Regions from separate parts of the Fulvivirga ligni genome, predicted to be linked through region 2. Evidence: riboswitches for the same ligand, from Rfam matches in the RefSeq annotation. Region 2 holds a riboswitch; each other region holds the start of a gene.
The links. Region 2 has a riboswitch for cobalamin ahead of LVD16_RS12535 (bifunctional adenosylcobinamide kinase/adenosylcobinamide-phosphate guanylyltransferase). Riboswitches for the same ligand answer to the same signal wherever they lie in the genome.

Region 1 (2,265 bases), 2.8 Mb from region 2:
TACTTCACCTTCCTTGAAGGCCTTAAACTGAGCATATCTTTCGTTGGACTGTAAAAGCTCTTGAAGGCTTTTATACTGAGCTGCTCCAATCCACTTATCTGCTTCTGCGGCCTTGTCATAAACCGCTTCAAAGGCCATAGACATGCTGCCTGAGCTGCTGTCATTAGCCCATAAGTAGTTGACTCCGGCCTCGTCTAGAAGTTTTGCTGGCCAGCTTTCACCACCAGGTACATACCATACATCGTTATAAACAACACCTGTAAAGGCTGTCGGTTTATTTTCTGTGGTTTTTACCTTTTCTTTTACGGCTAAATAGGCTGATTTAATCTCTTTATATTTTTGCTCAGCTAGCTCTTGTTTGTTGAAAAATGCCCCAATAAATTTTACCCATTCAGCGCGGCCCAGAGGCGTTTTTTCTAAATAAGCCGCTTGCAAAATTACAGGTATTCCTAGCCTGTTTACCTGCTCCAAATCTTGAGAATTACCATTCAACGTATAACCAAAAACAGCTTCCGGCTCCAGCGAAGTTAAAGTTTCCATGTTCAGCTTGCTATCCATTCCCAGCTCCTGAATGTTGCCTGACTTTACCCGTTGGTTAATCTTTTCAGAGGATATGAATTTTGTGCTGGGAAAACCTACTAATGCGTCTATCTCATTCAGCATTTCAATAGCTGGCAGGTGAACCGTAGCCGTGCAAACCATTCTTTCTACCGGAGTTCTTATGATAATGATATCTTCATCATGATCTGGAACAGTATCTGTTTTCGGCACCAATAAATATTTGGTGGAGGTTGGTGCACCTTTGTATGATTGGGGTACTTCAATGTAGGTATTATTGCCTTGTTTCCACATAGAAAAATTGACTGCATCTTCTATCAATATTTCCTGTTTTTCTGCTATTTCAAGGTTTTCAGAGCTGTTGTTTTGAGGTTTCTGCTCGCAAGAAACAAGGGCAAAGCAGAGTGTCAGAAATAGGGCAATAAAGCGATTCATAGTTAAATAAGCATGGGTTGATCATGGCAAACATACATTTTTATGAATTTAATGTGCAACTGTTAGCAGTATGTTGGTTTAAATAAATCTTTAGCTACCTTTGCAGTGAATTGTGGTTTGTTACCTCTTTCTGAAGGTGTAGCAATTAAAAGGGAATCCGGTGATTCTGAGAAAAATCCGGAGCTGTCCCCGCAACTGTAAGCTCGTAGAATTCATCATTCAATTCAAGAGCCACTGTCTAGAAATAGATGGGAAGGCCGATGATGAAGAGCAAGCCAGGAGACCTGCCATCATTCTTTTACTAAGAAGCTTTCGGGAGTTATGGCTTCAGGCAGATGACCCATTACATTTTCTGGTGCACCTTCCTGTTCCGTATTTAAAAAGCTTCATGAATAATGGTTTATGAAGACACTCTTTAGTTGTATCCTTTTTTTTATGACAAGCATGAGTTTGCTCTATGCCCAGGATAGCCTGGCGGTAAAGCAGCTCCATGGTATTGAAATACAGGATAAAAGAATTGAAGATTTCCAGACGGGTGAGAAAATAGATGCTGTAAGCCCGGAATATATCAATGGTCTGCAAGGTGGTAGTGCTGCCGAATTGCTTATGAAAACAGGCGGGGTAAATGTTCGCTCTTACGGAATTAGCGGCCTTTCTACACCGTCATTGCGAGGAACAGGAAGTAGCCATACCGCAGTTATTTGGGAGGGCTTAAATTTACAAAGCCCTATGAACGGATCTTTAGATCTTACCCTTGTTCCCGTTTCGTTTATCAGTAATCTATCTATTCAGTACGGAGCTGCAGGCACCACCATGGGGTCTGGAGCGCTGGGTGGCGCCATCCATATGAGTAGCAACTCCAATATTTCTCATGGTTTTGGTGCCGGGTTATTTCAGCAGACAGGAAGCTTTGGTAAAAGTTATACTGGGTTGAACGTCTCCTACGGATCAGGGAAAAGCGAGGTAAGTGTAAAGGGCTTTTTGCATCACTCGGATAATGATTTTCAATATTTTAATCGCTTTTCCAATAAAGAAGAAACACAGGAGAATTCAGAAATTGATCAGCATGGTGTATTGGCGGAGTGGCGTTATCAGATCAAGGATAATCAAAGGATTTCCGCAAAATATTGGTATCAGTTTAACAATGTTAACCTACCTAGGCCAGCTTCTGCGGGTGGAGAAGCCGTTGAAAATCAGCAAGATGAATTTCATAGAGCGGTAATCCATTGGCAACGTAATTCTGAGCATGGAGTGCTCGAGGCTCGTTCTGGC
Region 2 (2,265 bases):
TGAAAAGCACTGGCATGGAGCCTCAGCTGGTAAGGCGATGAGTCACATAGCTATTCAGGAATAAGTTGATGGAGAGGTAGTTACCTGGATGGAAAAGGTGACTGATGAGCAGTATAAGTCATAATATAATGCCTCATTTACAGATAAAATTATTGGAAGGGAAAACCGAAGAACAGAAGAAAGAACTATCTGATGCTTTGGTGAAAACCGCTATGGAGATACTTCATTATGGTGAGGAGTCATTCTCAGTCTCTATTGAAGATTTTACCTTGGATCAGTGGAAGGGTGATGTTTATCCTAAACAGATTCTGGGAAATAAGAATTTGCTATATAAATATCCGGGAAACGAAATGTGATGCCAGTTTTGGTCATAAATATGCTCACAGGCATTCATGATTTATGAATGCCTGTGAGTTTTAAATCTTTTATTAATGAATAATATACAAGGCTTAAATGTAGAAGAGATTAGGGAGGTTGCTTCTAAAGATGATTTTAAAATTGCCCCTTATTACTCAGATGGTGAAACTTACGGTACTCTCACCTGGATTTGGTCTGTGAGTGTTGAAAATAGGTTGTTTGTAAGAGCGTATAGTGGTGTATCCGGTAGATGGTATCAATCGGCCTTAGCTCAAAAAGCAGGTAAGATTACAGGTGCTGGCCTAGAAAAAAATGTGCGGTTTCAGTCTGTTAAAGACGATGAGTTGAATGATAAAATTGATCAGGCTTACCGAGAGAAATATCATAATAGTTCATATCTGAATTCTATGATGAGTAGTAGGGCAAAGGCAGCTACTATAGAAGTAATATAATTATTGTTGACACCCATCTAGGATTATTCAATCACCTGGATAAACAGGTCTTTAGACCTTTCTTTTTAATTATTCTGGAATCATAGCATTTCCAAAGTTTAAATCAATATCATTGCGCCATGCAATGGTTTTCCTTTATGGGAAATTAAAAGGGAATCCGGTGTGAGTCCGGAGCTATCCCCGTAGCTGTATGCTCTTAAAGGCTACTTTCAAACAAGTCACTGTTATATTTAATGGGAAGGCGGAGAGTAGTGGAGTAAGCCAGAAAACCTGCCCTTCGCATAATGTATAAAGACTTTCGGTGGAAAGGTCAGATATGAATTACATCAATCGTTAGCGTTGCGCCTTTTAATAATGCGCAAGGCCTTATGTTCATATTTATTCAAATAAGCCATTCCACAGAGCATTTATTGATAAATCATGAATTGATTAAAAATGATCTATTATATATCTGGTGGAGAGCGCTCTGGCAAGAGTAGCTATGCGCAGAATCTGGCTTTAAGCCTTTCAGATAATCCTGTTTATCTTGCTACCTCCCGTAATTGGGATGCTGATTTTGAAAAGAGGGTAAAGAGGCACCAAAGTGATCGTGATGAACGATGGGAAAATATTGAGGAAGAAAAGCATATTGGTGCTATTGATCTTCATGAGAAAGTGGTGGTGGTGGACTGTGTTACTCTATGGTTAACTAATTGGTATTCAGATCTTAAGTACGATGTTGAGGCCTGTTTAGAAAGTGGTAAAGCAGAATTGAAACAACTGTTTGAGCAAGATTGTACACTAATTATCATTTCTAATGAAATAGGTATGGGTATACATGCGCAAACAGAGGTAGGACGTAAATTCACCGAGTTACAAGGCTGGATGAATCAATTTATAGCAAATAAGGCAGATGAGGCCGTTTTTATGGTGTCAGGCCTGCCGTTAAAACTTAAGTAACATGATAAACAAGAGCAATTGGGCTATCGAACCAGTACCTCAGGATTTAGACGAGGCTATCTGGAGTAAGATTAATCAGAAGACTAAGCCAGTGGGGGCTCTTGGTGTTATTGAGGAAATTGCATTTAGGGTGGCTCGAATACAACGGAATTTGAGTCCATCGTTAAAGAAACCGACAGTAGTAGTTTTTGCCGGTGATCATGGTATTGCGAAATCTGGAGTAGTAAATCCTTACCCACAAGAAGTTACATATCAAATGGTGATGAATTTTCTGCAAGGCGGAGCGGCAATTAATGTGCTTGCCAGATCTGCAGGTATGAATGTTCAGATAGTTGATGCTGGAGTTAATCATAGCTTTGATAGATCCTTACCCTTAGTTCATGCTAAATTAGGAAATGGCACTAAAGATTATCGTTATGGAAATGCCATGGATCTACACATTGCAGAACAGGGATTAGTAAAAGGTGCAGAAATAGTAAATGATCTGCATAACGTTGGCGTGAATGTTTTCGGTTTT
Region 3 (2,265 bases), 2.4 Mb from region 2:
ATAATCGGGGTGAGTGTCTCTTCCTTATTCTCATGATCCAGGTCGCAAGGAGAGTGCAGCAGTGAACAGCTTGTGCCTATCATTACCTTATCCTCTCCTATTTGATTGATGGCCATTTTTATGATCTCAATACTTTCACTGAAATTATTTTTCCAAATGTTTCTACCATCTACCACTCCTAAAGAAATGGTAAGGTCTATAGGTGCTTTATGCAATACAGAGATTAATTGCTCTGGTGCTCTTACCAAATCGATATGAAGCGCTTTTACCGGCAACGACACTGCTAGGTCTACATTGCTCCTTAAGCCTTCAAAGTAAGTGGCTACCAAGGTGTTTAACTTAGGAAAGTGCTGATGGATGGCCTTGTAAACTTTTGCATAGGTTGCCTTAGCCTGCTCATCGATATCCAAAGCCAAATATGGTTCGTCAAACTGAATCCATTCGGCACCTTGCGCTACTAATTGAGTTAATAACTCCAGATAAACGGGCAATAGACTATCTATTAAATCAAGCCTGTTAAAATCCTCTCCTTTTTCTTTTCCCAATAGCAGGAAAGAAACAGGCCCTATGATCACCGGTTTGGTGATTATCCCTTCTCTTTTTGCCTCTTTAAACTCATCAATAATCTTCGAAGAAAACAGCTTAAACTTCTGATTTTTAGTGAATTCCGGAACTATGTAATGGTAATTGGTATCGAACCATTTGGTCATTTCCATGGCTGTGATATCCAGGCCATTTTTCTGGTAGCCTCTGGCCATGGCAAAGTAGAGGTCAAGTTCAGTTTTACCTTCTTTTAGAATTACGTCATGATATCTTTCAGGTATGGCATTTACCACCATGGTCATGTCTAGTACCTGATCATAGAAAGAAAAATCATTAGAAGGAATGAGGTTTATTCCAGCTGCACGCTGGAGCTCCCAATTACCTTTTCTTATACTAGCAGCCGTTTCCAGCAGCTCTTTTAAGGTAATTTTGTCGGCCCAATAATTTTCAGAGGCCTTTTTCAGTTCACGCTGGCTACCAATACGCGGGTAACCAAGAATGTGTGTTTGCATTGTGATAACTTTTAGTAAAAAATGATTTCTAAAAGTTCGTTTGCAGAATTTCGTCCTTGCTTTTAGGACTGAGGATATATGAGAAGTGAGAAGCTATAGATCATTGAAAAAGACGCACTTTGCCTGTACAATAACCATAGCATCATACCTGACATAGAGCTTCAGATCGCGAAAGCAAAGTCATAGCGGAACAGGCAGGTCTCCTGACTTATAACAGCTTTTATCGTCCTTCCCATTCTAAATTCAGAACAGTGGAACACAAGGATAAAAACCTTTAGGTTAAATACAGTTGCGCGACAGCTCTGGGTTCTCACCAGATTCCCTATTAATCCACGTTAAGTGCAACCTTTTCCGTTTGATGAAATTACGTAAAGAACTTTACTGGTGTAAATGTAAATATTTCTTTTCTAATTAGCACCTCGCTGAGTTATTACTCTTTTTCTCTCTGGCTAGAGCCTTCCGGAGGAAACTCTATGCTTCCCTTTAAAGCGTCAATGGTTTCCGGATCAAATGCAGGTATTTCCATGATCCCCTGCTTGCGCCATTCATCCACTTTGGCTTTAATTTTCTCTGCTTTTTCAGGTGAAACACCCTCATCCTTAGCCATATAGATTGTCTGTGACGGGAAGGCAAATCCAGTACCACTCTCCTCAACAATATCCATAATACGGAGCAACAAATCCTCCTTAATTCCCAGGAATTCATTGAAATCAACTGCTTTCACATAAGCAAAAATTTCAAGCGGCAATGAATCGGCTCCAAATCCGGTAAATCTGATTCTGGCAGGATCTGGCTCTACTCTGGAATGAGCGTAAAGCAATTTTCTAATTTCCACCAACAGGTATCGCATCTGATCGGGTGTAGTTTCATACCTCATAGAAAGTACAGGGTGAAACCAAAACATATCTCGCTGGGTGTAATTTTCAATTTTTAATGATGAAAACTCACCATTAGGAATAGTGACAATAGTTCTATCAAGCGTTCTGATCTTTGTAGAGCGCATGCCAATCTGCTCCACGGTACCTGTAGTATCGGACACCTTACAGAAGTCTCCTACTCTTATTGGTCTGTCCAGAACGAGGGTGACACTACCTACGAAATTTTCCACCGTTTTTTGAGCTCCCAAGGCTATGGCTATACCTCCAATGCCTAACGCTGCCAACCATGTGGTGATATCAAACCCTAAAGTACTAAGCGTGAGTATGATACC

Region 1: another riboswitch for cobalamin. It lies ahead of LVD16_RS00565 (TonB-dependent receptor); the one in region 2 lies ahead of LVD16_RS12535 (bifunctional adenosylcobinamide kinase/adenosylcobinamide-phosphate guanylyltransferase).
Region 3: another riboswitch for cobalamin. It lies ahead of metE (5-methyltetrahydropteroyltriglutamate--homocysteine S-methyltransferase); the one in region 2 lies ahead of LVD16_RS12535 (bifunctional adenosylcobinamide kinase/adenosylcobinamide-phosphate guanylyltransferase).

Annotation. Positions count from the first base shown of each region.
Region 1 covers NZ_CP089979.1:113,572-115,836, reverse strand. The annotation lists gene LVD16_RS00570 (ABC transporter substrate-binding protein) at 1-993, opposite strand, end outside; cobalamin riboswitch at 1,090-1,299, shown strand; gene LVD16_RS00565 (TonB-dependent receptor) at 1,429-2,265, shown strand, end outside.
Region 2 covers NZ_CP089979.1:2,926,148-2,928,412, forward strand. The annotation lists gene LVD16_RS12520 ((R)-mandelonitrile lyase) at 1-64, shown strand, start outside; gene LVD16_RS12525 (tautomerase family protein) at 129-356, shown strand; gene LVD16_RS12530 (DUF2255 family protein) at 432-809, shown strand; cobalamin riboswitch at 918-1,102, shown strand; gene LVD16_RS12535 (bifunctional adenosylcobinamide kinase/adenosylcobinamide-phosphate guanylyltransferase) at 1,245-1,748, shown strand; gene cobT (nicotinate-nucleotide--dimethylbenzimidazole phosphoribosyltransferase) at 1,750-2,265, shown strand, end outside.
Region 3 covers NZ_CP089979.1:5,290,860-5,293,124, forward strand. The annotation lists gene metE (5-methyltetrahydropteroyltriglutamate--homocysteine S-methyltransferase) at 1-1,055, opposite strand, end outside; cobalamin riboswitch at 1,232-1,420, opposite strand; gene LVD16_RS22345 (mechanosensitive ion channel family protein) at 1,486-2,265, opposite strand, start outside.